DNA from 4 places in the Shewanella cyperi genome. Region 2 is predicted to be linked to each of the others. Evidence: predicted binding sites of a transcription regulator. Region 2 holds the regulator's gene; each other region holds the start of a gene.
The links. The regulator sigma-54, encoded in region 2, starts transcription at its own class of promoters, with help from an activator protein. The targets are predictions, from matches to a motif close to GTTGGCACGNNNNTNGNNT.
Positions count from the first base shown of each region.

Region 1 (7,323 bases), 200 kb from region 2:
CTGCCCGGGGTGGGCAGGAAGGGATCAACGCCGGGATTGGCTTCCAGCATGTTGGACAGACCCAACTGAAACTTGGAGGCAATTTCCTCCAGGGTATGCTTGCCTTCGGGCACCTTATAATGCCTGTCTTCGCCCACCAGACGACTGTTTGCCGGTGGCAGCGGGTAGATCACCGCCATGGCCGACTGGCATGCCAACATTAAACCCACTACCAAACTTGCTTTAAAACCCTTGCTCATGACCTTCTCTGTTTCCTGCCGTCGATGATACATCCGGAATGTCGACGGACCCTGCCGCTTTGCCGCCTTGGCAAAGCACGCATCCTTCCCTATTTGGCGTCGAATTTCAATAGCCACGGCCCTTGCGACCTGCTTTTATTTTAACCCGAGACGCCGGGCCAAACGGTGTAAATTGCCGGGATCCAGTCCCAGACGCCTGGCACAGGCGGCCCAATTGTGATCTTCCTGCACAAGACATTGATTAATATAGTGAGTTTGAAAATCTTCCAAGGCCTGTTTCAGGGGGAGTTGGCAATTGAACTCCTGGGTCCCCTGGGTGGACTGGGGTGACGCCATGGCGCCCTGGGGCGTCAGTTCAAACTGGGCCTCGGTGATAAGCACAGTGTCGGCCTCGGCGTCCTTGAGCGCTGCCCGTGCCAGGGCGCTGGCCCTGTGGATGGCATGTTCCAGTTCGCGCACGTTGCCGGGCCAGTCGTATTGGCGCAGCTTCGACAGGCAGGATGGGCTCAGGCGCAGCTGGGTCAGTCCCAGGCGTTGGCGGCTCTGCTCCAGAAAATAGCCGCACAGCAAGCCCAGATCGTCGAGCCTGTCCCGCAGCGGCGGCACATGCAGCGGAAATACGCTCAGCCTGTGGTACAGATCGGCACGGAAGCGGCCGGCGAGTATCTCCTGCTTCAGATCCCGGTTGGTGGCGGCAATGATGCGCACGTCCACCTTGAGGCTGCGATCATCGCCGATGCGCTGCACATCGCCGTATTGCAGCACCCGCAGCAGCTTGGCCTGCAGCCCCAGGGGCAGCTCGCCAATTTCATCGAGAAACAGCGTGCCCTTGTCGGCACTTTCGAACTTGCCGCTCCTGTGGTTGATGGCACCGGTAAAGGCCCCCTTCACATGACCGAACAGCTCGCTCTCGGCCACGGATTCCGGCAGGGCGGCGCAGTTGAGGTACACCAGGGGGCCATTGACCCGCCGTGATAACTGATGCAGTTGCCGGGCCACCAGTTCCTTGCCGGTACCGGTTTCCCCCAATATCAGCACGCTCAAGTCGGTGGCGGCCACCGCCTGGATTTCCTGGCGCAGGGTTTCCATCACCTGGGTCTGGCCCAGCAGCTCTGTGTGTTTGCTATGGCTGTTGTCCGGCAGGGCACTGGCCATGCTGCCCAGGGACAATTGTTCCAGCTTGGCGATCAGCAGGGCATTTTTAAGCGAGGCGGCGGCAAGTGCGCCGAGTGCCCGCAGGTCGAGATCGCTCAGGCCATCAAATCGGGCCGGATCGAAGGCATCCAGTGTGATGGCGCCTATCAGCTGCTCGCCGTCAAACAGCGGCAGGCCGATGCAGGCGTGGACCCTCAGCTGCTCACCCTGGTTGGGGATAAGACCATCGTAGGGATCGGCCAGATCGCTGTCCGCCGGGAAGCGCACCAGATCGCCGGCGCGGGCTATGGCTTCCAGTCTGGGGTGATCGCCGATAACAAAGTGACGTCCAGCCACATCTTCCGCCAGACCGGCGGTGGCTAAAGGCACAAAATGTTGGCCGCGGAATTCCAACAGCGCCGCGGCGTCACATAACAGGTGGAGTTTCACCGTATCCACCAGGCGGGCGAACCTGTCCCTGTGGGACAGGCCCGAGGTGATGTCCAGTGCTATCCGGGTCAGTACGGTTTGACTCAGGGCCATGGTGACTGCGCTTTTCTCAGTGGCTTGAATGACTGACAGCATACTCTATTCCTCGGCTCATTGTCATTTTGACAAAAAAAAGCCGGCGCCCCGGGGCGCCGGCATCAAAGGACAACTCAGGCAGTGACCGGACGGCCACCAGTGACGCGCTTGGTCACCAGCTGACGCAGCAGGCTCAGCAGGAAGGCACCCATCAGCAGACCACCGATACTGAAGATGACGTCGCCAACCACACGCATCCACACCAGGAACTCAACCCGGGCACTGTGCAGTACTTCTGGAGAGCGGGCGAACCAGTAACCGTTTTCGAGTACGGCGAAGAACTGGGTCAGACCGACGGGCAGCAGCGACATGAACACCATGGCTGCCAGACCCAGGTTCAGGGTCCAGAAGGCGCCCTTGAGCAGCTTGTCGTTCCATACCAGTTGGTTGCTCAGACCGCGCAGACACACCAGCATCAGACCCATACCCAGCATACCGTACACACCCATGAAGGCGGCGTGACCGTGGGTGGCCGTGGTGTTCAGGCCTTGGATAAAGTACAGGGCGATGGGCGGATTAATCAGGAAGCCCAGCATACCGGCACCCACCAGGTTCCAGAAGGCGGTGGCGACGAAGAACATGATGGCCCAGTGGTAGCGTTGCATCCAGGGGGCAGCTTTGCGCATGCGATAGCTTTCCACGGCTTCGAAACCGATCAGAGCCAGAGGTACTACTTCCAGGGCGGAGAAGATGGCGCCCCAGGCGATGACAGAGGTAGTGGTACCTGTGAAGTACAGGTGATGCAGGGTACCAATCAGACCACCGGTCAGGAAGATGGCGGTGGCGAACATTACGGCACCGTTGGCGCTGCGGGCACGGATCAGACCCAGGCGTACCAGTACCAGAGCGATAACCGAAGTGGCGAAGGTTTCAAAGAAGCCTTCCACCCACAGGTGCACTACCCACCAGCGCCAGTATTCGGCGATGGCCAGGTTGGTGTGCTTGCCCATGAACAGGCCGGCACCGTACAGCAGACCAATGGCGACACAGGAGGCATACAGCACCCAGGTGACCGGGGTCATGTCGTTGCGCACCTTGAGGGCTGGACGGATGGCGGCGGTGACCAGGGTCAGCCAAATCATCAGACCGGCCAGCAGCAGGATTTGCCATACACGGCCCAGATCCACGTATTCATAACCCTGGTGACCGAACAGGAAGTTGGTATCCAGGTCGAAGTATTGTTGTACGCCGAGCCATTCACCGGCCATGGAGCCCAGTACCACAACCACCAGCGCTGCCCACAGCACGTTCACGCCCAGGCGTTGGTACTTGGGTTCATAACCTGAAAGCGCAGGGGCTATGTAGAGACCTGTGCCGAGCCAGGCGGTGGCGATCCAGAATACCGCCAACTGGGTGTGCCAGGTACGGGTAACCGAGTAGGGCAGGATTTCAGACAGCGGGATACCGTAGAAGGCCTGGCCTTCCACCGAATAGTGGGCCGTGATACCGCCGAGCAGAATTTGCAGCAGGAACAGGCCAATGGCGGTGAAGAAGTACTTACCGACCGCCTTTTGTGATGGGGTGGGGCGCAGGCTCAGCAGGGGATCCTGTTTTGCAGGCTCTGGCAGGGACTCTTCCTTGCCTGAGGCGTGGTGCCACACCAGGGCGCCGATACCGGCAATCAGGGTCACGATACTCAGGATAGACCAGACAATGTTGCTGGAAGTAGGGGTGTTACCCAGCTGAGGATCGTAGGGCCAGTTGTTGGTGTAGGTATGGTCGGTACCTGGACGCTCGGTAATGGCGGCCCAGGCACCCCAGAACAGGAAGGCGCTCAGTTGTTCACGACGCTCGGCATCGGGAATGGTGCCTTCTTTCATGGCGTACTGATCCCTGAGTTGGGTCAGGGCAGGATCGTCACCGAACAGGGCATCGTAGTGGCGCTGTACTTCGTGGATGGCTTCAATGCGGGTGGCCGACAGTGGTATCTGAATATGCTCTTCACCCACCAGGCTGTTGTGGCGCAGATCTTCACGCATGGCCTGTTCCAGGCCTGCTTGCTCGGAACGGCTCAAAGAGGCGAAATCTGTGCCATAGGTTTTCTTGGCACTGATGTCCAACCAGGCATTGGCCTCGCGGTGCAGCCAGTCTGCGGTCCAGTCAGGTGCCACGTAGGAGCCATGGCCCCAGATGGAACCCAGCTGGTGGCCGCCCATGGAGCGCCACACCAGTTGACCCCTTTCTATGTCATGCTGACTGAACAGCACTTGCCCCTGGGCATCGGTAAATGCTTCGGGAATAGGGGGCTTATCACGGTAAATATCACTGCCGATACTGAGCAGTATGCTGAAGGAGGTCACCAGCACTACCAATAGTGCGATGACCGTGAGCTTGAGTCGGGACATAGGGTCTCTCCGATCCTGGATTAATGATGTCCCTATATAGCAGCTATCATGCCAATATGTTTAATTGTTTAAATACAATGTCATAGGTGTATTTGTGTATTAGATAGTGTCGATATGACATTGTTTTATGCTGTTAAAAATACAATTACAGTGTCATTGTGACACTGGTTGTCTTTTGTGCACTGTTTATGTCAGGGAGATAAGAGTGCCACCCAAGGCTGTTGTGGCACAGCAATGGTGGCACGGGAGAAAAACCGGGGTTACTTATACAGGGAAGGATCCTTGGGATCCGGGCGGGTCTTGAAGCGCCGGTGCAGCCACATGTACTGGGACAGATTGCGGCCGATGAGTGACTCCACTATGGCATTGCCGCGCAGGGCATCGCTGAGTTCATCTTCACCGGGGAAATCCTCCAAGGGTGGCATGATCTCAATCCGGTAGCCATTATCGTCCTCACAACGTTCCACGAAGAAGGGCAGTACCTTTGCCTTGCCAAGCTTGGCCAGGGTAGTGGCTCCTGTGATGGTGGCGGCATCGGGTACGGCAAAGAAGGGAATAAATACGGCGCTGGAGCGACCAAAATCCTGATCGGCCGTGTACCAGATCACCTCGGCACTGCGCAGGCAGCGCACCATCTGACGCAGATCGCGCTTGGGCACCAGGCCCTTGGCGGAGCGCATCCGGCCCTTGACCTGCAAATACTCCATCACCGCATTATTGTGCGGCCGGTAGACGCCTATACCGGCCTTGAATTGGCCGAACACCCGGGCGCCCATCTCCAGCGGCAGGCAGTGAACCGCAAACAGGATAACTCCCTGGCCGGCGTCTATGGTCTGTTGCACATGCTCGCGACCAACAAGCTGCATATGGCGCTGGATGCGGGCATCGCTCCACCACCAGGCATTGACCGTATCGAAGATCGCCTTACCTGTTTCCTCGAAATTGCGTTTCAGCAGGGCATCGCGCTCGGGGGCAGGCATGTCGGGGAAACACAGCTCCAGGTTGCGCCTGGCGGTATGGGCCCGGCTGCCGAGCAGTTTCATGGCGGTGCGGCCGAGGGCGGCTCCCATGGCCATCTGCCAGCGCAGCGGCAGGGCACTTAACAGACGCATCAGACCGACACCCAGCCACAGGGGCCAGTGTTTGGGATGCAGGAGTTGCCGGGAAAATTGGGCGCTTTCTACCACTTGTTGCTCACTTACCAGTAAAAATTACCGCGTATTCTAACGCAAAACCGCAGCAAAATTGGGTACAATCACGCTTTAATTTCCGCATTTTAAAATGGGTGTGCGATGAAGGTAACGTTGCCGGCTTTTGAGAAGGCCAGGGTATTGGTCGTGGGCGATGTGATGTTGGACCGGTATTGGGTAGGACCCACGGGGCGTATCTCCCCCGAGGCCCCGGTGCCTGTGGTACGCATCAACCAGATTGAAGACAGGCCGGGTGGCGCCGCCAACGTGGCCCTCAACATTGCCGCGCTCGGTGGCAAGGTGCTGCTCTCGGGCCTGGTGGGCGAGGATGACAATGCCGCCGCCCTGACCACAGGGGTGCAGGCCCTGGGGGTTGAGCCCCGCTGGCTGATCCAAAAAGACAAGCCCACCATTACCAAGCTCAGGGTGCTGTCCCGCAACCAGCAGCTGATCCGCCTCGATTTTGAAGAGCCCTTCGATGCCGCTGCCAGCGCAGAGCTGCTGGCCCGGGCCGAGCAGCAGCTCGGTGAGGTGGATGTGGTGGTGCTGTCGGATTATGCCAAGGGCGCCATTGCCAACCCCGCGGACTTTATCGCCAAGGCCAGGGCCAAGGGCGTCAAGGTGCTGGTGGATCCCAAGGGCAGCGATTTTTCCCGTTATCGCGGCGCCAGCCTGATCACCCCCAATATGAGTGAGTTCGAGGCCGTGGTGGGCCCTGTGGCCAACGAAGCGGATCTGGTTGCCAAGGCACAGGGACTGCTCAAAGCCTTCAGCTTTGACGCCGTGCTGGTCACCCGCTCGGAAAAGGGCATGACCCTGATCACCGCCGATGCGCCCGAACTGCACATCCCCACGGTCGCCCGTGAGGTATATGACGTTACCGGCGCCGGCGATACAGTGATTTCCGCCCTGGCCACGGCCATCGCGGCCGGGGCCGAACTGCCCCAGGCCTGCGCCATAGCCAACACCGCCGCCGGTGTGGTGGTTGGCAAACTGGGCACCTCCACCGTCAGCCGCATCGAGCTTATCGAGGCCCTCAAGAGCCACGATGGTGAGTCGGGCTTCGGTGTTATCAGTGAAGATCAGCTGGTATATGCGCTGGAACAGGCGCGGCTCAGGGGCGAGCGGGTGGTGATGACCAACGGTTGCTTCGATATTCTCCACGCCGGTCACGTGAGCTATCTGCGCCAGGCCCGTGCCCTCGGCGACAGGTTGATAGTGGCGGTTAACGACGACGCCTCGGTCAAACGCCTCAAGGGCGAGGGTCGGCCGGTCAATCCGGTGGAGCGGCGCATGGCGGTGCTGGCGGGCCTCGCGGCGGTGGACTGGGTGCTGCCCTTCAGCGAGGACACACCCCAGCGCGTTATTGCCCGCTTGCTGCCGGATCTCCTGGTCAAGGGCGGTGATTACAAGGTCGAGGATATTGCCGGAGGCGCCGAAGTGATGGCGGCCGGTGGCCAGGTCAAGGTGCTTGGCTTCGAGGAAGGCGTATCCACCACGGCCATAATCCAGAACATCATGGGCAGCAAGTGAGTTCCCTGGCCCTGACATTGTTGCTGGCGCTGCAAACGGCGCCCATTGCAGGCAAAGAGGCACTGCTGTGTCCCCTGCCGCAATTGCAGCAGTGTCTGGCCAGTCTGCAGCCCGGGACACGCCAACAATTGCCCGGTGAGCACGAGATCTCGCGCCTGCTGGGCGGCCGCAGTGCCATGGTACTGCCGCTTGAAGACGCCAAGGTGGCCGGCCTGGTACTGCTGGCACCGGAGCGCGATGCCAGCGAGCAATCTGCCATCATAGCCGGCAAGACCTATGTGCTGCCCTTGGCGCGGC
Region 1 is NZ_CP071501.1:3,244,085-3,251,407, reverse strand. Features, by position in the region: gene JYB84_RS14320 (L,D-transpeptidase family protein) at 1-239, opposite strand, end outside; gene norR (nitric oxide reductase transcriptional regulator NorR) at 375-1,916, opposite strand; gene JYB84_RS14310 (nitric-oxide reductase large subunit) at 2,033-4,303, opposite strand; gene JYB84_RS14305 (LpxL/LpxP family Kdo(2)-lipid IV(A) lauroyl/palmitoleoyl acyltransferase) at 4,564-5,490, opposite strand; gene hldE (bifunctional D-glycero-beta-D-manno-heptose-7-phosphate kinase/D-glycero-beta-D-manno-heptose 1-phosphate adenylyltransferase HldE) at 5,596-7,026, shown strand; gene JYB84_RS14295 (hypothetical protein) at 7,023-7,323, shown strand, end outside.
Region 1: a site for sigma-54 is predicted at 4,341-4,359, ahead of JYB84_RS14310 (nitric-oxide reductase large subunit). Genes of this name have one in related genera too.

Region 2 (7,323 bases):
GCGGCCGTCCTGATCTATGACCGGCGCCGATAGCCAGTCGTGGCGTTCAAACAGCTGCGCCACCTCGGAATCGGTCATGGTGACGGGAATCGCCTCCAGATCCGCATCCATCAGTTCCCGTACCGGGGTGCTGGGATCCCGGGTCAGCAGGGTGGCGATATTGACGCCGCCGAGCAGTATGTCGCGCCTGTCGACCACATACAGGGTATCTGTGGCCTCCGGCAGGCTGCCGCGCTGCCTCAGGTAGCGCAGGATCACGTCCAGATTCACATCGGGTCTGATGGTGACAGTGTCGGTGTTCATCAGGCCGCCGGCGCTCTCTTCCGGATAGGCCAGGGCCTGCTCGGCCCGGCTGCGATCCTGGCTGCCCATGGATTGCAGCACTTGCTTGTAGAGGCTATCCGGTAGGCTGCGCAGTATGTAGGCCAGATCGTCGGTATCCAGACCGGCGGCGGCCCGGGCCAGGCGTTCGGGGCTCATTTGGCGGATCAGCTGATCTTTCAGCTCTTCCCCCAATTCTTCCAACACTTCGCCGGTTTGTTCCTGATCTATCAGTTGCCACAATATCTGGCGGGTGCGCGGCGGCGAGGATTCCAGTACCAGGGCTATGTCGGAGGCGGCCATATTGAGCAACATCTGCCGCACATGGACAAACATACCGCTGCCCAGTGCCTGGTTGAGCTGGCTGAGCCTGAGTTCCGTTTGTTCATTGTCCAGCAGTTCTACCGCCATGGCATCTTCCCCCAAGAATAGAAGGGCTTATGGTAACAAATTTATTGATACAGCAGGAGGGGAAGCGTTGCGGTCTAATGCCGCAGTGAGTGAGCTGACTCAGCAGTCTTCGTCGAAGCGGGCCTTGACCAGGTTGCACAGGGCGTCCATGGCCTGCTCGGCATCATCACCTTCGGCCACTATGCGCATGGTTTTGCCCATGCCGGATTCCAGCATCAGCAGTCCCAACACACTGGACGCCGGTGCCTGTTTGTCGCCTTGGATCAGGGTCACGCTGGCCTTGAATTCGGAGGCCAGTATCGCCATTTTGGTGGCGGCGCGGGCGTGCAGGCCCAGTTTATTGACTATGGTGATATCACGTTCAAGTCTTGGCAAGATTAAGCTCCCTGTGGCGTGCCTCGACCTTGTGTTTGGTGTTGCTGAAGCGTTTGGCCAATTGTTCTGCGACATATACCGAGCGGTGCTGACCGCCGGTACAGCCTATGGCTATGGTGAGGTAACTGCGGTTGTTGCGCTCCAGATGGGGCAACCAGGTTTCCAGCAGGTTCTCTATCTGCCAGATAAATTTGTTCACCAGTACCTGGCGTTCCAAGAACTGTTGTACCGGCTCATCGAGGCCTGTCAGGGGTCTCAGCTGTGGCTCCCAATGGGGGTTGGGCAGAAACCGGGCATCGAACATAAAGTCGGCTTCCGCCGGCATACCGTGTTTGAAGCCAAAGGACTCAAAAATGATCACCAGCTCCTTCTCGCTGCGGCCGAGGAGGATTTCACGCACCTGGTCACTGAGTTCATAGACATTGAGTTTGGAGGTGTCTATGTAGTGATCCATCAATTGTGACAGGGGTTCAAGCAGCTTGCCCTCGAGTTTGATGGCATCCGCCAGGGACATCTTGCTTTTGGACAGGGGGTGCAGTCTGCGGGTTTCGCTGTAGCGCTTGAGCAGCACCTTGTCGCTGGCATTGAGAAACAGGCTGATCAGCTCCGTGCCTGCAGGCAGGGCGGCCAACTGTTGTTCCAACACCTTGTGCTGTTCCGGCAGGTTGCGGACATCGACGCTGATGGCCACCAGTTCATTGCTGCTTTTCAGTTGCGCCAGCAAGGGCCCAATCAGTGGCAGTGGCAGGTTGTCGACGCAGTAATAGCCCAGGTCTTCCAAGACCCTCAGGGCAACGGTTTTGCCCGAGCCCGATCGACCTGAGACTATGACCAGTTTCATCCGGTGATCACCTGATAGAGTTCAGCGTCATCCTGGCTTTTGCGCAGTTGCTTGAGGATTTGCTTGTCGTTGAGCTTTTCTGCCATGGCGGCGAGTGTGCTCAGGTGCTGCTGGCATTGGTCCGATGGCACCAGTAGGGCAAACAGTATGTCAACCGGCTGTTTGTCTATGGCGTCAAAACTGATGGCCTCTTCACATTTGACCAGCACGGCGATCGGGGTCTCTATGCTGTTCAAGCGGCCATGGGGGATGGCAATACCATTGCCTATGCCTGTGCTTCCCATTTTTTCTCGGGCCAATAGGCTTTCGAAGATCTCTTGAGAAGAGAGGGTGGGGTACTGGGCGCTGGCGATATCGCTGATCAGTTCCAGTACCTTTTTCTTACTGCCCGGAGTGGCACAGGTGGTGCACTCCGGCCTCAGGATGGTACTCAGTTCCATCTTTTAGTGCTTAGTCAGTTTCTCTTTGTGTTTGATGACCTGACGATCCAATTTATCAATCAGAGCGTCGATGGCGGCGTACATGTCTTCATGCTCAGACGTGGCAAACACTTCACCACCATTGAGGTGCAGCTTGGCTTCTGCAATCTGCTGCATTTTTTGAACATTGAGCACAACGTGCACATTATTGATCTGTTCGAAGTGGCGTTCAAGCTTGGTAAATTTGCTCTCTACATAGTTACGCAGTGAATCTGTAATTTCGATATGGTGCCCAGTCAGATTGATTTGCATAGACACTTTCCTCCAGTTTTTACAGTGAGTTATAAGCTTTTACGCTGGTTTGACGGCGGGATCAGCATTGCTTCACGGTACTTTGCAATGGTACGTCTAGCAACGTTGATTCCCTGTTCCGCCAGAAGTTCCGCCATTTTGCTGTCGCTCAATGGTTTCTTCTGATTTTCTGCAGCCACCAGTTTCTTGATAAAGGCGCGGATGGCCGTAGACGAGCATTCTCCACCGTCTTCCGTACTGACATGGCTGGAGAAGAAATACTTCAATTCGAAAATACCCCGCGGGGTATGCATGTACTTTTGGGTGGTCACCCTGGAAATGGTGGACTCATGCATTTCCACCGCTTCGGCTATGTCGTTCAGCACCATGGGCTTCATGGCTTCTTCACCGTACTCAAAGAAACCTTGCTGGAACTGCACTATGCAATTGGCCACCTTGAGCAGGGTGTCGTTGCGGCTCTCCAGGCTCTTGATAAACCACTTGGCTTCCTGCAAATGGCCACGGATAAACTGGCTGTCAGCCTGACTGCGACTGGTGCGGGCCATGGCGGCGTAATGCTGATTGACGTTGAGCTTGGGCATGCAATCGGGATTGAGTTCCACCACCCAGCGGCCATTTTTCTTGCTCACAGAGACGTCGGGGATAACGTACTCGTCCTTGCCGGACGTGACCTGTTCACCCGGACGGGGATTGAGGCTCTGGATCAGCACTATGGCTTCACGCAGCTCATCTTCCTTCAGACGGGTTTTGCGCATCAGGGTGCGGAAGTCCCTGGCGGCAATCAGATCCAGATGGTCGCGGATCAGCAGTTTGGCGTTTTCCAGGTGTGGCGTATCGGCGGCAAAGTGGGCCAGCTGGATCAGCAGGCATTCACTGAGGTCCCTTGCGGCCACCCCTATGGGGTCGAAGTGCTGGATGCGCTTGAGCACGGCTTCCACTTCGTCCAGCTCCACTTCATCGTCGCCCATGGCTTCGAGTATGTCTTCCGTGGTCTGGGTCAGGTAACCGCGTTCATCTATGGCGTCTATGATGGCGGTGGCTATGGCCATGTCGGTGTCTGAGAAAGGGGTGAGGTTCTTTTGCCATTCCAGGTGTTCATAAAGCCCGTCGCTGGTCTCTCCCTGGAAGGGCATATCATCATCGCGCATCATGGAGCCGCTGCCGGAAGCAGGGGCGGCGGTGAACACTTCGTCCCAGGTGGTATCCATGGGCAATTCATCGGGCATGGACTGCTGGGTCAGGGCGTCGGAGGTTTCCAGGGTGGAGCTGTCATCGTTACTGCTGGCCGTGACGGGCTCGGAGAAGTCGTCCTGCTCCCTGTGATCTGAATCGCTGCGCTCCTGGCTGTCGAATTGGTCATCGTCCAGCTCCAACAAAGGGTTGGAATCCAGCGCTTGTTGAATTTCCTGTTGCAGTTCAAGTGAAGAAAGTTGCAACAGCCTGATGGCCTGTTGCAATTGCGGCGTCATGGTCAGTTGTTGGCCCAGCTTGAGCTGGAGTGACGCTTTCATCTACTGCGGATCCTTGACTGTTATTGTTATCAGAAAGCTGTTTTCTATCAGTTTTGTGAACTGCTGGCCAGTTGCACTCTTCCTTAATGAGATAGAGATCAGGCTAAATTTAACTATAGCCTGAATTGCTCACCCAAGTACACCGCCCGCACCTGCTGATTGTCCAGAATCTCGGCAGGGGTGCCTTCGGCGATGAGGTTGCCATGGCTGACTATGTAGGCTTTTTCACAGACATCAAGGGTTTCTCTGACGTTGTGATCCGTGATTAATATGCCGAGGCCGCGACTCTTGAGCTGCTCAATTATTTTCTTGATGTCTATGACCGAAATGGGGTCGACACCGGCGAAGGGTTCATCGAGCAGAATAAAGCGCGGATTGGCGGCCAGAGCACGGGCGATTTCGACCCGGCGCCGCTCACCACCGGACAAAGACATGCCCATGTTGTCGCGGATATGGGTGATGTGGAACTCTTCCAGCAGCTGCTCCAGTTCCTCTTCACGCTGATCCTGGTCCAGATCCTTGCGGGTTTGCAGTACCGCCATGATGTTGTCGTGCACGGACAGCTTACGGAAAATGCTTGCTTCCTGGGGCAGGTAGCCTATGCCCTTGCGAGCCCTCAGATGCATGGGGTCCAGGGTCAGGTCATCTTCGTTGATATGGATGCTGCCCTTGTCACTTTTCACCAGCCCCACCACCATGTAGAAGGTGGTGGTTTTGCCGGCGCCATTGGGGCCCAGCAGACCGACCACCTGGCCGGTGCGCACGCTGAGACTGACGTCCTTGACCACGGTGCGGTTTTTGTAGCTTTTGGCCAGATTGCTGGCCTTAAGGATCAGTTCCGTCATTGGCGAACCGGCTCCTTATCCTGCTCTTGTTCTTCGGGCTTGGGAGCCAACTGTTCCTGATAGTTTTCCGGCTTGATGATGGTGATCACCCGTTCATCGCCTTTTTGGCTGCTGTCGGCCTTCAGTTGCTGCTTTTCAATGTCATAAATGATTTTGTCGGCGTTGACCTGGCTGCCATCCTGTTCAATTTTGGCATTGCCCGTGAGCGTCATGGTGCGATTGTCCATGTTGTAGCTGATCTCATTGGCACTGGCGCTGGCCTGGCGGCCGTCATCCAGGGTCTGACTGTAGGTGGCGGGCTTGCCCTTGGCCACCAATACCCTTTGTCCTGAGGCTTCATCGGTATAGGCACTGAGTTCCTGAGCGGTGATCTTCAGGCTGCCCTGGGTCAGCAGTACCGGCCCACCATAGACCACCCGCTTGTTCTTGATGTCGGCAAATTGGGTGGCGGCAGCAATTTTCAATTCCTGCAGCAGGTCGTTGTTTTTGGCTGTGGCCATGGTGCTGCACAGGCACAGTGCCAGTGCCAGCAGGGTTTTACTTGGGTTCATAGCTTCCTTTTACCTGACTGAGCAGTTTGACTTCCTGGGCATTGAGATCGGCATACAGGCCCTGGCCGGTGACATTGAATCCTTTGCCGAAGACCAAAATTGGCCTGTTCGAAGTCATTATCATAGTGTTCAAATCCAGCTCCAGATAGCTGGTGGATAGATTTTGCAGCGGTTCCTGTTGGCTGATTGCCTGGATTTGCACATCCTGTTCCAGTACCACCTTGCCGCTGTTTTTGCTGAGCTTGCCGCGACTGGCAGACAGACGCCATTGGGCCGCGCCTTCATTGGGATAGATCAGATACACGGGCTCGGTGAATTCGGTAATGTTGCTGGCCTGGAAATGCTCCATGTAGCTGGCACTCACCTTGCTGCTGACCTGGCCTTTGTCATTGTACTCGACACTGCGCAGTTCGGTGGCGACAAAGTCCGGCAGCAGCTGGGATGAGGTTTGCTTGCCTTCGCCCGCATTCTGTTTCGACTGCACTTGCCAGTAGAGCAGCAGCGCGGTGCCGAAGAAGGCGATGATGGCCAGGGTCACCCGGTTCATACGCTCATCCCGTGGGCGCTATCAAACTTGTCCTGAGCCATCAGCAGCAGATCGGCCAGCTCCCGCAGAGCGCCAAATCCACCACCCTGATAAGTGACCAGGTCCGCATGGCGTCTGACCCAGGGATGACCATCGGCAACACAAACCGACAGGCCAACCGCCTGCATGACGGGCAAGTCCACCATGTCATCGCCTATATAAGCTGTCTGTGCGGGGGTAACGCCGTAGAGCTTCAGCAGCTCCTCATAGGGTTCGAACTTGTTGTCCACGCCCTGATAGATGTGCTTGATGCCGAGCGCCTTCATGCGGTTCTCAACAATCTGTGACTTGCGGCCTGTGATCACCGCTACCTGGATACCTGCGCCGAGCAGGGCCTTGACCCCAAAACCGTCGCGGGTGTGGAAAGCCTTGAGTTCTTCGCCCTGGTTACCCAGGTAAATACGACCGTCGGAGAATACCCCGTCTACGTCGCAGATCAGCAGTTTTATCTGTTCGGCTTTCTGCCAGTTGGCCTCTGATACCGGGCCATAGAGTGCTTCTCTCATCAGATCACCCCTGCCTTGACCATATCCAGCATATTGAGGGCGCCTATGGGACGCTTGTCGGCATCGACCACTATCAGGCCGTTGATGTTTTTGTCTTCCATCTGTTTCAGGGCCTGGGCCGCCAGAATGTCTGCGCTGGTGGTGATGCAGTTACGGGTCATGACCTCGGCAATCCGGGTTTGTCTCAGATTAATCTGGGCGTCTATCACCCGTCTGAGATCACCGTCGGTAAAGATCCCTTCCAGACGGCCGTCTTCATCAACAATGGCGGTCATACCCAGGCCTTTTTTGGAGATTTCGTAGAGGGCCTCGGTAATACAGATATCGTGTCCCACCAAAGGCAGGCCGTCACCCTTGTGCATCACATCACTGACCTTGAGCAGTAACTTGCGCCCCAGGGCGCCGCCCGGGTGAGACAGGGCAAAGTCGTCCTTGGTAAAGCCCTTGGCCTGCAGCAGGGCCACGGCCAGTGCATCGCCCATCACCAAAGTGGCTGTGGTACTGGAGGTGGGTGCCAAGCCGAGGGGGCAGGCTTCTTCCTGCACCTTGATACAAAGGTGCAATTGCGCCAGTTTGGCCATGGTGGATTCGGGCTTGCCTGTCATGGCTATCATGGGAATGCCCTGGCGCTTGATGACAGGCATC
Region 2 is NZ_CP071501.1:3,448,605-3,455,927, reverse strand. Features, by position in the region: gene mgtE (magnesium transporter) at 1-732, opposite strand, end outside; gene JYB84_RS15360 (HPr family phosphocarrier protein) at 832-1,107, opposite strand; gene rapZ (RNase adapter RapZ) at 1,094-1,948, opposite strand; gene ptsN (PTS IIA-like nitrogen regulatory protein PtsN) at 1,945-2,388, opposite strand; gene hpf (ribosome hibernation promoting factor) at 2,392-2,679, opposite strand; gene JYB84_RS15340 (RNA polymerase factor sigma-54) at 2,709-4,190, opposite strand; gene lptB (LPS export ABC transporter ATP-binding protein) at 4,304-5,035, opposite strand; gene lptA (lipopolysaccharide transport periplasmic protein LptA) at 5,032-5,586, opposite strand; gene lptC (LPS export ABC transporter periplasmic protein LptC) at 5,573-6,133, opposite strand; gene kdsC (3-deoxy-manno-octulosonate-8-phosphatase KdsC) at 6,130-6,678, opposite strand; gene JYB84_RS15315 (KpsF/GutQ family sugar-phosphate isomerase) at 6,678-7,323, opposite strand, start outside.

Region 3 (7,323 bases), 1.8 Mb from region 2:
AGAAGACGATTTGGTTGCAGGCCTGGATCCGCGACGAAACCCTGGCCGGTTTCAATATCTCCGCCAAGGGCGATTTGCCACTGGACCATATTGCCCTTGCCGCCATGGTGGGCAGGCCGCTTGACGGCGCGCTGCTCAAGACGCTGGAGTCCCAGGTCCTGGCGGGTGACAGCCCCCTGGTGTGCCTGTGCCGGGGCGTCAGTCGTCAGGGGATTGAAACGGCGTTGGCACAATGTCCGGACGGTGCGGAACCACTGCTTTGGGCCAGTGAGCAAACGGGCTGCGGCAGTGGCTGTGGCAGTTGTCTTGGTGAAGTCAGGGCCATTGCCGATGAATTTCTTATGTCTGTGGAGGTATCCCATGGCTGATCTGACGTCCTTGATTAGCGCCCTTGGGGGCGAGTTTTTACCCGGCACTGTGGTACTGGCGGGGGCCGGCTGTGGTGATGTGGGCAGTCTGACCCTGGATGTGCTGGCGCTGCTGCGCCGCTGTGATGCCCTGGTGTATGACGCTCTGGTGGATGAGTCTGTGCTGGCGCTGGCCAATCCCGGGGCCCGGCGCATTGCCATGGGCAAAAGAGCCGGTGGCCAGTCGGCGCATCAGGATGAGATTAACCTGTGTCTGGCAACGCTGGCCGGTGAGGGACTCAGGGTGCTCAGGCTCAAGGGCGGCGATCCCGGCGTCTTTGGCCGCGGCGGCGAGGAAGCGGCGTTTTTGCTGACACGGGGCATTGATTGTCGCTGGCTGCCCGGTGTCAGTGCGGCCCTGGGCTGCGGTGCCGCTGCCATGATCCCCCTGACCCACAGGGGGCAGTCGCGCTCGGTCACCCTGATCACGGGTCGCCAAATTGGCGGCAATGCCAGTCGCCATTGGCAGCAATCCCTGGCCCTTGGCAGCACCCTGGTGTTTTACATGGGCGCCGCCCAGGCCGCCGCAATTGCCGCCAGTCTCAAGCTTGCCGGGGCCGACGGCGCCTTGTCTTGTGCCCTGGTGCGCGACGGTGGTCGTCCCGGACAAAGGCTCGAATTCTGTTGCCTCGATGAGCTTGCCACCGCCGCCAGAAACCTGGGGGGTGACGGCCCTTGCCTTATCATGGTGGGTGAGGTCTGCGCCATAGGTGAAGAGCTGACCGCACTGCGGGCGGGGCTGGGCAGGTTGAGTGCGACGGAGGTGGCCCATGGCTGACGGATTTGATCACAGCGCCAAGGCGTTACTTAGGGCCATCGCCTGCGGCCCGAAACGGGCACGGACCTTAACCCTGGAGGAAAGCCGCGCCTTGCTCCTTGGCTGGTCGGCGCAGGAGGTCACCGACCTGTCCCTTGGCGCCGCGCTGATGGTGATGCGCAGCCGCGGCGAAACCCCGGCCGAAGTGGCGGGGGTGGCGCTGGCGCTGCGCCAGCTCATTGCCTCCGCTGCCGGGGAAGAAGCAAGTGCAAGCCCTGGTGCCGGCGCCAGCTCTACTCCCTTTATCGATTGGCCCTGTTATGCCGGCAAGCGTGGCCAGTTTCCCTGGCTGCTGTATGGGGTAAAACGCTTGCAGGCCGAGGGCATTCCGGTGCTGTTGCACGGCGATGATGGTCGCGATGCGGCCAGACCCGGCGGCTATAGCCGCCGCAGCCATGTGGGGCAGGCGCTGCACCATGTGGGGATCCCCACCGCAACTTCAGTTGCCGAGGCCCGCGCCTTTATTGGGGACGGTGTCAGTTGTTACCTGCCACTGTCGGCGATACTGCCGCGTTGGCGCGAGCTTGGCTCACTGCATGCCACCCTGGGTATTCGCAGCTTGCTGACCCAGGCGCTGAAATTTATCAATCCCTTGAATGCGCCCCTGGGCATGCGGGCCTTCTTTCACCCCAAACTGGAGCAGCACTACGCCGAGGTCATTGCCTTGATGGCCAGGGAGCAGGGGCACGGAGCCCGGCAGTTGTTGTTCCGCGGTTTTCAGGGCGAGGCCGAACCCAATCCCAGGGTGGAGACCGAGTTGTGGCAGATTGATGCAGATGCTTATGCAGAGGGCCATGCAAATGGTGCCTGCCCGCGGGTGCCGTCCTGGTTGCTGCCCGCCTGTGCTCCCGAGGGCACCCAGGCCAGCCTCAATGCGTTGGCCGACGATGCAATGGCGCACCGGCAACTGGGTGCATCGGCCTTGCCGGGTGCCGGGGATGACACCTGGCAGGGGGCCTGTGTCCGGGCGTCCCTGGCCGCCGCCTATCTGCTGACCGAACGGGCGGACTGCGCCGACGCGGCATTGGCACTGGCCTACTCGGGCAAGGCACAGGGTTCCGGGCCCGTTGGCCGGCTTTGTGCCCTGATGATGGCCGAAGGGGTGACCGAGGCCGAAGCGCTGGGATTGCTGCGGCGCCACTCGATGCACACGGGCCAATCCATGGCGGTGCTGGCCGATAGCCTGCTGCGCCAAAGGGGTGCAGTTGCCCAATAATGACGCACCGGTACAGGGATGCTCACCCGAGTAACAATGAAATAGTAAGTAAAAACAGCAAGATAAAAAGTGGCACGGTCTGTGCCTTATGAAAAGTGGCTTCCAACGTTCGGTAAGCCTGACCTGCGGTCAATTCGGGGCGCCAAGCCGCCCCACTCAATTTGAATCTTATGGCAAAGGCGCCTCGCTCCCATTACCGGAGCAGGTGCCTTTTTTGTTTTCTGGAGGTCTTATGTCCAATCACAAACCCCGGGTCGTCGTGGTCGGCAATGGCATGGTGGGGCACCACTTTGTTGAATATGTCTGTGAGCAGGGCTGGCAAGGCCGCTGGGACTTGCTGGTAATAGGTGCCGAGCGCCAGATTGCCTACGACAGGGTACAGTTGTCGTCCTATTTTCAGGGCCGGGCCCTGGATGAGCTGGCCCTTGGCACCGAGGCCCAATACCGGGCCTGGGGCGTTGAGCTGAAGCTGGGTTGCAAGGTGGTATCGCTGAACCCGGAAGATAAGCAGTTGACCCTGGATAGCGGCGAGACCCTGGCCTATGACCATCTGGTGCTGGCCACAGGTTCCTACGGCTTCGTGCCGCCCATTCCCGGTGCCGACAAGGAGGCCTGCCTGGTGTATCGCACCACAGAGGATCTGCTGGCCATCGAAGCGGCGGCCAGGGACTCCCGCTCCGGGGTGGTCATAGGCGGCGGTCTGTTGGGACTGGAGGCGGCCAATGCGCTCAAGAGCCTGGGGCTCAAGACCCATGTGGTGGAATTTGCCCCCCAATTGATGCCGGTGCAGCTGGATGCCGAAGGCGGCGAGCTGCTGCGCAGCAAGATTGAAGCCCTTGGGGTGTCGGTGCATACCGCCAGGGCCACCAGTGCCATCCTCGACGGTGAAACCGCCCGCTTGCGGCTGTCCTTCACCGACGGCGAAATCCTGGAAACCGATATGCTGGTGTTTTCCGCCGGTATTCGCCCCTTCGATGAGCTTGGCAAGGCCGCCGGGTTGGCCCTGGGCGCCCGGGGGGGATTTGCCGTCGATGGCCTGATGCGCACCAGTGCGCCCGGGGTGTTTGCCATCGGCGAGTGTGCCAGTTGGCAGGACAGGATTTTCGGTTTGGTGGCCCCGGGCTATCAAATGGCCCGCATTGCCGCCGACACCCTGATGCATGATGCCTTCGGCGCCGCCTTGCCCGAGGCTTTTGTCGGGGCCGACATGAGTACCAAACTCAAACTGCTGGGCATAGACGTGGGCGCCATAGGCAACAGTCGCGGCAACGACGAGCTGCCCTTTGTGGAGTTCAGTGATGCGGTCACGGGCGTCTACAAAAAACTCTGGCTCGACGAGTCCGGCACCAGGCTGGCCGGCGCATTGCTGGTGGGTGATGCCAGCGACTATGGGCGCCTGCTTGGCCGCTACCTCGGGGGCAGCGTCATCGACGGCAGCCCGGCGGCGCTGCTGTTGGGTGAGCCTGCCAGCACCAGCGCCGATGCCCTGGTGTGCTCCTGCCATCAGGTAAGCCACAGCGCCATAGTCAAGGCGGTCAAGGACGGCTGTGAAACCCTGGGCGACATCAAGCGCTGCACCAAGGCCGCCAGCGGCTGCGGCGGCTGTGGTCCCGAGGTGCAGAAAATTCTCGACACCGCTCTGGCCGAGGCCGGCAAGGCACGCGACAGCTCCCTTTGCCCCCATTTCGGTTACAGCCGCCAGGAGCTGTTTCACCTGTGCGCCCTGGAAGAGATCAAAGACTTCGAGACCCTGCTGACACGCCATGGACGCCCCGGCGCCCATCCCTATGGCTGCGCCGTCTGCCAGCCGGTGGCGGCCTCCATTTTCGCCACCCTGCATAACGATCATGTGCTGGGGGACGACAGGGCCAGGCTGCAGGACACCAATGATGCCTTCCTCGGCAACCTGCAAAAGGACGGCACTTACTCTGTGGTGCCCCGCATCGCCGGCGGCGAAATCACCCCGGAAAAACTGATAGTGCTGGGGGAGGTGGCCCGGGATTTTGATCTGTACACCAAGATCACCGGCGGCCAGCGTATCGATTTGTTCGGGGCCCGCCTCGAGGATCTGCCGGCCATCTGGACAGTGCTGGTGGAGGCCGGCTTTGAAACAGGTCATGCCTACGGCAAGTCCCTGCGCACCGTGAAGTCCTGCGTCGGCAGCACCTGGTGCCGTTATGGGGTGCAGGACTCGGTGTCCATGGCCATCACCCTCGAGCACAGGTACAAGGGGCTGCGCTCGCCACACAAACTCAAACTGGCGGTATCCGGTTGTGCCCGGGAATGCGCCGAGGCCCAGAGCAAGGACATAGGGGTGATTGCCACCGACAAGGGCTGGAACCTGTATGTGGGGGGCAACGGCGGCATGCGGCCCCGCCACGCTGATCTGTTTGCCAGTGATCTGTCCGACGAAGCACTCATCGACTGTATCGACAGGATACTGATGTTTTACGCCAGCACCGCCGATCGGCTGCAACGCACCTCGGTCTGGCTCGAGTCCCTCGAAGGTGGCGTCGACTATCTGCGCCGGGTGGTGCTGGAAGACAGCCTGGGGCTGGGGGCAGAACTCAGTCGCCGCATGCAGCAGCTGGTGGACAGCTACCGCTGTGAGTGGAAGGCCGCCATCGAAGATCCCGCCATCCGGCGCCGCTTTGTGGAATTTGTCAATCCAGCACCAACCGCTGCGCCTGAGCTGCCCTACCGCAGGGTAAGGGGCCAGAAAATGCCGCTGACCCCAGCCCAGGCCAAAGATTTGCGAATTGATATCAAGGAGTTGTCATGAACTGGACCCAAGTGTGTGAAAAAGAAGCCCTGCCCGAGGGCGCCGGTGTTGCAGCCTGGCTCGGCAGCCGTCCGGTGGCGATTTTCAATTTGGGCCACCGCGGCCTGTACGCCCTGGATAACCGCTGTCCGGCCACAGGCGTCAGCCTGCTCGCCCGGGGCCAGGTGTGCGAGCTGGCGGGGGAGCTGTATGTTTGCTCGCCCCTTTACAAACAACATTTTCATCTGACAACCGGTGAATGCCTGGAAGACACAGAGCTCAATGCCATCCCCATTGTGGTGAAAGCCGACGCAGCAGGGGTGTGGCTGGCCGGGGAGGGCGCATAATGGACAACAGATTCAACCTCTTTTCATTCAGCGGTCGCATGCGGGTGCTGCATCTGAGCTGGATTGCCTTTTTCGTGACCTTTGTGGTTTGGTTCAATGCGGCGCCGCTGCTGGGGCCCATAGCCCAGAGCCTGGGGCTCAGTAAGGAAGAGGTCAAGACCTTGCTGATCCTCAACGTGGCCCTGACCATTCCGGCCCGGGTCATTATAGGCATGGTGACCGATGCCTATGGCCCCCGCCGGGTGTACACGGCGCTGTTGCTGCTTTGCAGTCTGCCCTGTTTTGCCTTTGCGCTGGCGGAAAACTTCACCGAACTGGCCCTGTCGCGCTTTTTACTGGGCTTTATCGGCGCCGGCTTTGTGGTGGGGATCCGTATCATAGGTGAGTGGTTCCCGGCGCGGGAACTGGGCGCCGCCGAGGGGATTTACGGTGGCTGGGGCAATTTCGGCTCGGCGGCTGCCGCCTTTTGCCTGCCGCTGGTTGCCCTCTGGTTTGGCGGTGACGATGGTTGGCGCTATGCCGTGGGCCTGTCGGGCTTGCTGTGCCTGGCGGCCGGGGCGGCCTTTTATTGGGGCGTGCGCGATACCCCCAAGGGTTCAACCTACTTTAAACCCAAGCATTCCGGCGCCATGGAAGTCACCAGCAAGGGCGACTTTTACCTGCTGTGCCTGATGAAGTTACCCATGTACGCCACCCTGTTGTTGCTGTGCTGGAAGCTGTCCCCCAGCGGCGTCGGCCTGCTCGGCAGCACCAGTGTCATGCTGTGCGTGGCCTTTTTGCTGCTGGTGCTGGCAGTGGATCTGCGTCAGACCTTCAGGGTCAACCGCAAGATTTTCCATGAGCCGGTGCCCGAGTACGAACGGTATTCCTTCCGTCAGGTGGCTGTGCTCAACGTGCTCTATTTCTCCACCTTCGGCTCTGAGCTGGCGGTGGTGTCCATGTTGCCGCTGTTTTTCCGCGACACCTTTGGTTTGGGGCTCGCCGAGGCGGGGATGGTGGCCTCAAGCTATGCCTTTATGAACCTGATGTCGCGCCCCGGAGGCGGCTACCTATCCGATAAGTTTGGTCGCAAGACAGTGCTGCTTATTCTCACCACGGGCCTTGCCGTCGGTTACTTCACCCTGGCCCAGATAGGCAGTGACTGGCCACTGACACTGGCGGTGGCCGCCGTGATGGCCTGCTCCTTCTTTGTGCAGGCGGGGGAAGGCGCGGTATTTGCCGCCGTGCCCCTTATCAAGCGCAGGTTGACGGGCCAGATAGCCGGGATGACGGGGGCCTATGGCAACGTGGGGGCAGTGTTTTTCCTGACCCTCTACTCCCTGGTGTCGGTGGAGGCATTTTTCTATGCCATTGCGGTGTCGGCGCTGTTTGGTCTGCTGTGTTTGGCCTTTATGACCGAGCCCAAGGGACACATGGCCGAGGTGGATGCGGACGGACGGGTGACACTGATAAGTGTCGGTTGAGGACTCATCAGTGTCGGTTGAGGACTCATCAGTGTCGGTTGAGGACAGGTCTTGAGTGCAGTAGCAGAGAACTTAAGCGCAGCAGAGAAAATGGACTTGCCCCTGGGGCATGCCCCGAGCGTGATAGCCGGGGCCTTTTCCTGTGCCGGGCGCAAGGCCGAGAATGAGGATGCCCTGGGGGTGCGCTTGCCGCCGGAGGGACTGGGGGCCACCAAGGGGGTGGCCGCCGTAATCGCCGATGGGGTCAGCGCCGCCGAAGGGGGCGGCGAAGCGGCGCGGGTGGCGGTATCCGCCTTTCTTGGTGACTACTAC
Region 3 is NZ_CP071501.1:1,661,585-1,668,907, forward strand. Features, by position in the region: gene JYB84_RS07025 (nitrate reductase) at 1-368, shown strand, start outside; gene cobA (uroporphyrinogen-III C-methyltransferase) at 361-1,185, shown strand; gene JYB84_RS07035 (ANTAR domain-containing protein) at 1,178-2,440, shown strand; gene nirB (nitrite reductase large subunit NirB) at 2,673-5,222, shown strand; gene nirD (nitrite reductase small subunit NirD) at 5,219-5,548, shown strand; gene JYB84_RS07050 (NarK family nitrate/nitrite MFS transporter) at 5,548-7,011, shown strand; gene JYB84_RS07055 (bifunctional protein-serine/threonine kinase/phosphatase) at 7,063-7,323, shown strand, end outside.
Region 3: a site for sigma-54 is predicted at 2,509-2,527, ahead of nirB (nitrite reductase large subunit NirB). Genes of this name have one in related genera too.

Region 4 (7,323 bases), 730 kb from region 2:
AGGGAACTGGCATTGCGGCTGACCTGCAGTGCCTGGGCCAGGCGGTTGAGGCTGGCGAGGTTGTGCTCTATCAGTTGGCCATTGAGTTCATTGAGCTGTTGGCACTGTGCCAGACGCTCTTTGGCGTCCTCGACCCTGGCCTTGAGTTCTGCATCCTGACTGAGCTGCGCCCGATCCGGATGGGCTTCCAGTTGCTTGTCGTTGTGCTGAAGGGCCTGCAGTAACTCGGCCTTGGTGCCGCTTAAGCGCAACAGCTCTTCTGCCGCTTGTTGGATCAGTGCCTGCTTTTCGTCGGTGATCAGTTGCATCAGGCCATCAAGCAGGCGTTGCTGTTGCGTAAGCAGCGCGAGGAGTGTGTGTTCTGTCATTGCTGGGTCCCCTGATGTTAAACACAATATCAAAAGCAGGCGTCAAAAACATCGACGTTGCCCCTACTTTACAGGCAAATAAATGCAAAAGCCCGGCCAACTCTGTCGGCCGGGCTCGCGCTCAGTCTTTTCCGTTTCAGTCGGTCACACTGATTCAGGCATCCGAATCGAGATCCTGCATATCCTTTTCAAAGCGGGCTATGTTGGCGGCCAGTTTTTCCGGGTCCACCTTATAGCGGCCTTCTGCTATGGCCTGCTTGATTTCGGCAATCTTCTTTTGATCCACATCGGGCAGGGCGGCCATGCGCGACTGAATGCCTTGCAGTTGTTGGGCCTGGGAGGTGATGACCACAGAATCGTTCTTGTGGGCTGCCCCGTTACCCTGGGTTTGCTCGGTCTTGGCAGACTGTTGTTGTACCTGCTGTGCAGGGGTATTTGATGCGCGGACGCGGGCAGCGTTGGCCGCGTTGCTCTGTTTGATGTCCATTGCCATGATAGGCTCCAAAGTGACTGAAACGGATTACTTAAACTTGTATCGGCGCTGCTGCCAAAAGCTTTAGCTATTTTTACATTTTAACTTCAACTTCTCCAACACCCGTCACTTTTGCTTCCAACTCCTTGTTGGAACTGCTGTTTCTAACTCTAATTTTGTCACCGATATTACCATCGGCCAGGGCCTCGCCCAAGGTTTTTATCTGGAAGTGCTCGCTCCTGGCGATGATGGCCACCGAATCGCCGCGGCAAACGAAACACAGGTTGGCGGCGTATACCGGGGCATCCTGGGCAATACGGCGTTTTGCCCGGGTGCCTATCACTTCACTTTCGGCGGCAAACTGTTGCCCCCGCAGCAGGCTTTTATCGACAAACGCCAGGGTCACATCGCCTTCGCCAATCAGCTCACCTGCCCCCACCGGCCGGGTGGCCACCACCATAGGAAAAAGGATATCCACCCGTACCGAGAGAAATATCTGCCAGGGATAGTCGAGATCGGGACTGTGACACTGGACCTTGACCGTGTTGTTCTTGCCTATTTCGCGGTTGCTGGCAAGGGTGGCACTGATGCCGTCGCTGCAGCGTGGTGGGCTCATGCGGTTATCCAGGCTTTGGGCCTGGATTTCTATCCTGGCCTCGGCCGGCGCCTCGATTTTTTGTGCCACCGCCGCTTCAGCGGCTTCCCGTATGGCCGATAGGGTGGGGACAGTGGCAAGGTCGGCGGCCCAAACACGGGACGTCGAAACTGCGAGAAAGATCCAAATAAACTGTGCTAACTTTAGTTTCATAATGAAGAGACTAGCTTGTCACGCCAGAATACACCTATACTTTCAAAAAATTGGCCTCAATGGCAGTCATCCGTCGCGGTGGGCTGTCAAAAGTTTGACGGCAATGGAATGCGATGGGTCATAGCGGGATTAAAGCAAGTTATATGCCTATACTCTTCAGCATGACAAGGCACCCTCATTCAGAATCATAACTAAGGCGAACTTATGTCGAGCATTCTTGAGTCAGTCAATAAACGTACCCAGTTGGTGGGGCAAAACCGCTTGGAGCTGTTGCTGTTCAAGCTAAACGGCCGCCAACGGTATGGGATTAACGTTTTCAAGGTCAAGGAAGTATTGCAATGTCCACCCCTGACCGCATTGCCCAGACTCAATCCCTTTGTGCGTGGGGTCGCCCATATACGCGGCTCTACCATTTCCGTCATCGATTTGAGTGCCGCCACCGGTGGTCGTCCGATTGAGAACATCCAGAACTGTTTCATCATTATCTCAGAGTACAACCGATCGGTGCAGGGCTTTCTGGTCAGTTCGGTGGAGCGGATCATCAACATTAACTGGGAAGCCATCATGCCGCCTCCCAAGGGCGCCGGTCGTTATTCCTATCTGACTGCGGTGACCGAGATCGACGGCGAGCTGGTGGAAATCCTCGACGTGGAGAAGATCCTCGATGAGATCTCCCCGGTCAAAACGTCCATCAGCGAAGAGATGGATGCCAACCTGACCATAGACAGGGAACAGCACTTCCACATTATGGTCATCGACGATTCGGCCGTGGCCCGCAAGCAGATCATCCGCGCTCTGAGTTCGCTCAACCTGCAGATTGATACCGCTAAAGACGGTCGTGAGGCCCTGGATAAACTGAAATCCATTGCCACCGAAATGGACAATGTTGCCACCGAGATCCCTTTGATTATTTCGGATATCGAAATGCCGGAAATGGATGGCTATACCCTGACGGCGGAAATTCGCGACGATCCCAAGCTCAAGCACATCAAGGTGGTGCTGCATACCTCCCTGAGCGGCGTGTTCAACCAGGCCATGGTGCAAAAGGTCGGTGCCAATGATTTTATTGCCAAGTTCAACCCCGATGAATTGGCGGCTGCGGTCAACAAACACCTGAGCCTGTAGCAGGAAAGGGCAGTCGGGCTTGTGTTAGGGACTGTCATGCTGTATAAAGCGCCGCTTGTTTTATAGAAGTGTTTCAGAAGCTTGGCTCCGCGGGGCGGACTTCAACAGAGTGCAGGAAGTAAAGGGTGACTGATAAATCACTGGCTGAGGCTGAGTACAATCAATTCAGGTTGTTCCTGGAACAACACAGCGGCATAGTACTGGGTGAAAACAAGCAATACCTGGTACGCAGCCGTCTGGCCCCGCTGATGGGCAAGTACGGCTTGCCGTCCCTGAATGAAGTGGTCAAGCACGCCATGAAGCCCACGGAGCGGCAGTTGCGCACCGAAGTGATTGACGCCATGACCACCAATGAGACTCTGTGGTTCAGGGACAGATACCCCTTCGAGCTGTTGGCCAGCGCCCTGTTGCCCGAATTTGGCCGCCTCGGCCGCCCCCTGAAAATCTGGTCGGCGGCCTGTTCCTCAGGTCAGGAACCCTATTCCCTGGCCATGACCATTCTGGAATATCAGCAGAAACGCCCCGGGGCCTTGCCCATGGGGGCAGCCATTCAGGCCACGGATCTGTCGCCTTCCATGCTGGATCGTTGCCGCAACGCCGAATACGATAATCTGGCCCTCGGCAGGGGGCTGTCCGAGGAGCGCAAGCGTCAATTTTTTGAGGCTCTTCCCGGCGGCAATATGCGGGTCAGGGACAATGTCCGCCGTATGGTCAACTTCCGTGCCCACAATTTGCTGGAAAGTTATGCGCTGCTTGGCAAGTTTGACATTATCTTTTGCCGCAACGTGCTTATCTATTTTGCCCCCGAGGCAAAGGCAAAGATACTGCGGCAATTTGCTGCCGCCCTCAATCCCAAGGGCATACTCTTTCTCGGAGCCTCCGAATCCATTGCCGGCCTGACCGATGAGTTTGACATGATCCGCTGTAACCCGGGGATTTACTACCAGAAACGCACCTGAGTTAATAACTCACTGTTTTAAAATAACTAATCAGTAACCCCCTCATCGCTGGCAGGCATCTGTCAGCGCCCTCTGAATAAAATCTCCTTTCAATATTTTTTTGGCACGCGAGTTGCTTAATCTCAGTCCAAGTGACAGAGGAGGCAATTTTATGGCGATCAGTTTTGACAAGGCATTGGGAGTTCACCAGTACACCCTGGGGATCCGCGCCGAGCGTGCTGAAGTGCTTTCCAGCAACATTGCCAATGCCGATACCCCCCATTACAAGGCCCGGGATGTGGACTTCCAGGCGGCGCTGCAATCGGCCAAGAGCCAGCAACGCGGTTTGAGCATGAGCCAAACCAGCGAGCGCCACTTCGATCTGGCAGCCCTGACCCGGCAGCATATCCAGTTCCGGGTGCCCAACCAGCCGGATACGGGTGATGGCAACACTGTCGATATCCAACAGGAGCAGTCGGCCTTTATGCAGAATGCCCTCGAGTACCAGATGTCCCTGGGGTTTCTCGAAGGCAAGTTCAACGGCATGAAGAAGGCGATTAAAGGAGATTAACCATGAGCTTGTTTAATATCTTCAATGTGTCTGGCTCGGGTATGACGGCCCAATCGGTCCGGCTCAATACCACCGCCAGTAACATAGCCAACGCCGACTCTGTTTCCAGCAGCGTTGACAAGACATACAGGGCCAGACATCCGGTATTTGAGGCTGAAATGGCCAAGGCCGCCAGTCAGCAGCAGGCCTCCACCGCCGTATCGGTGCGCGGTATTGTCGAGAGCGATAAGCCGTTGCAAAAGGAATATGCCCCGGATCATCCCCTGGCGGACACCGATGGCTACATATACAAGCCCAATGTGAATGTGATGGAAGAGATGGCAGATATGATCTCCGCCTCCCGTTCCTACCAGATGAATGCCCAGGTGGCTGATGCGGCCAAATCCATGCTGCAACAGACACTCAGGATGGGAAAATAATATGACGCACAGCGCAGGAGGTCATAAGTGAGCCTCGTTAACTCAGTAGGTCAGACGCCGGCCAGGACCCAGTCCAGCACTCAGAGCAGTACCGGCAACCCGTTTCTGGACAATATCAGGCTGCAGGGAGAACCGGCAGCGCCTGAAAATAAAAACCAACAGCTGGACCAGGACGATTTTTTTGCCCTGCTCAGCCAGCAGTTGTCGATGCAGGATCCCTTTAAGCCGGTGGACAACGATCAGATGATCGCCCAGATGGCGTCCTTCTCGACCGTGGATGGGATCTCCAAGCTCAACGACGAGATACTCAACCTCAACGGCGTTATGTCTTCCAGTCAGGCGCTGCAGGCGTCGGGCCTGGTGGGGCAGAAGGTATTGATCCCGTCTTCGACCGGTTACCTGTCGGCCACGGATCCGGAAATTCGCGGCGTGATCAGCACCCCCGAGGTGATTAAGGACATCACGGTTCGAATCGAGGATGACAAAGGTCAGCTGGTGAAGTCTTACACAGTCGACGGCAGTGCCGGCGGCAACGTCGAACTGACCTGGGATGGCCTGGATAAGGATGGTAAACCGGCCCCCGATGGTGCTTATACCATCAAGGCCAGCGGCAAGGTGGATGGCAAGGCCCAGGAATTGCCCGTGTCTACCTATGCCCACGTATCGAGTGTGTCTCTGGGCACTGCAGCCACCGGCGCTATTCTGAACCTGCGCGGTATCGGCGGCATTAAATTGGCGGACGTCCTGGCGGTTTCTGAAACCTGAACGGACTTGGATTCGGGTCTCGGCCCGGGATGAACAGCTTAATAGAGGTGAATTATGTCTTTTAACATTGCACTCAGTGGTATCGCAGCGGCGCAAAAAGATCTCAATACCACGGCCAACAACATTGCCAACGTCAACACCACGGGCTTCAAGGAGTCCCGTGCCGAGTTTGCCGATGTGTACGCCAACTCGATTTTCTCCAACAGCAAAACCACAGTGGGCGGCGGTGTGACCACCACCCAGGTGGCCCAGCAATTCCATCAGGGCAGCTTGCTGTTTACCAGCAACGCGTTGGACATGGCCATCAGTGGCGGTGGTTTCTTTGTGACCGCTTCCACCGCCGGCTCCCAGGATTACTCCTTTACCCGTGCCGGTGCCTTTAAGGTGGACGCCAATAACTTTATGGTGGACTCCGCCGGTAACTTCCTGCAGACCTTCCCAGTGGACAAGGACGGAAACTCCACTTCCGTGAGTTTGACCACCACCCGTCCGGTGCAGATCCCCGATACCGCAGGCAGTCCTGTGATGACGGAAAACGTTGGCATCCAGATGAACCTCAATGCCGGCGAAAAAGCCAAGGATCCAGCGGCGTTCAATCCCAATGATTCGGATACCTACAACAACTCCACCTCGGTCACTATCTATGACTCCCTGGGTGAGCCCCATATTCTGACCACCTACTTCGTGCGCCCAGAGAATGGCGCCTATACAGGGGTGAACAACTGGGTGACTTTTTATGCCCTTGATGGCCAGCAGGTGGATTTGAATGGTGCTGCCGGTACCTATAACACCGACGCCGATGGCGACGGTGCTCCAGATGACCTCAATGGTGATGGTGTCCTTGATACCACCCTGGCCCAGACTGCCGGTGGTTGGCGCGGCGCGGTGATCAGCTTCGATTCCGCCGGCGCCTACATAGGCAGTAATCCGGCGGTGATCACCACCGAGGCCCTGGGGGTTTCGGGTGCCGCCGTACTTGGCCCCGGCGCCGATGGTGCCCAGGACCTGACCATCACCTATGGAAATCCAACCCAGTATGCCTCGGCGTTCGAGGTGACCGAACTGACCCAGGACGGTACCACTGTAGGACGTCTGACCAACGTGGAAGTGGGCGCCGATGGTTTGGTTAACGCCAGTTACTCCAACGGCTCCACCGTGCCTTTGGCGCGGGTAGCTCTGGTGCGTTTTGCCAACGAGCAGGGCCTGACCCAGGTGGGCAACACCTCCTGGAAAGAGAGCCTAGCCTCGGGTCCGGCCCTGGCCGGTGAAGCCAACAGCGGCACCTTCGGCAGCATTCGTTCCTCGGCCCTGGAGCAGTCCAACGTGGACCTGACCACGGAGCTGGTGGACCTGATTTCGGCCCAGCGTAACTTCCAGGCCAACTCCCGTACCCTGGAAGTGAACAATACCCTGCAGCAGACAGTACTGCAGATCCGCTAATCCCCGAGCCAAGCGTTGCCGCCCCGGCGGCAGCGCTTTTCCGCCCAGGTGGCATACCTGGAATATTCCCCAATCTTTTCCTTCGCTTAATATTAAACGCCACTGCTCAATTTTTTGGCATAACTTTTGCTTTTCTTTAGCTATGCAAAAAGTTTGACGGAGCAGCCGGTGGATAAACTTCTCTACATAGCCATGAGTGGTGCCAAGCAGAACATGAATGCGCTGGCATTGCGGGCCAACAATCTGGCCAACGCCAATACCGATGGCTTCAAGGCCGATCTGGAGCAATCCAGGGCCATGCAGGCCTTTGGTGAAGGTTTGCCGACACGGGTGTTTTCGATGACCGAAAGTCCCCAGGCCAATTTCAGTGCCGGCCCCCTCAAAACCACGGGTCGGGATCTGGACGTGGCGGTGAAG
Region 4 is NZ_CP071501.1:2,716,611-2,723,933, reverse strand. Features, by position in the region: gene JYB84_RS11855 (flagella synthesis protein FlgN) at 1-368, opposite strand, end outside; gene flgM (flagellar biosynthesis anti-sigma factor FlgM) at 523-861, opposite strand; gene flgA (flagellar basal body P-ring formation chaperone FlgA) at 935-1,648, opposite strand; gene JYB84_RS11840 (chemotaxis protein CheV) at 1,853-2,773, shown strand; gene JYB84_RS11835 (CheR family methyltransferase) at 2,899-3,732, shown strand; gene flgB (flagellar basal body rod protein FlgB) at 3,884-4,282, shown strand; gene flgC (flagellar basal body rod protein FlgC) at 4,285-4,701, shown strand; gene flgD (flagellar hook assembly protein FlgD) at 4,729-5,466, shown strand; gene flgE (flagellar hook protein FlgE) at 5,521-6,906, shown strand; gene flgF (flagellar basal-body rod protein FlgF) at 7,075-7,323, shown strand, end outside.
Region 4: a site for sigma-54 is predicted at 3,832-3,850, ahead of flgB (flagellar basal body rod protein FlgB). Genes of this name have one in related genera too.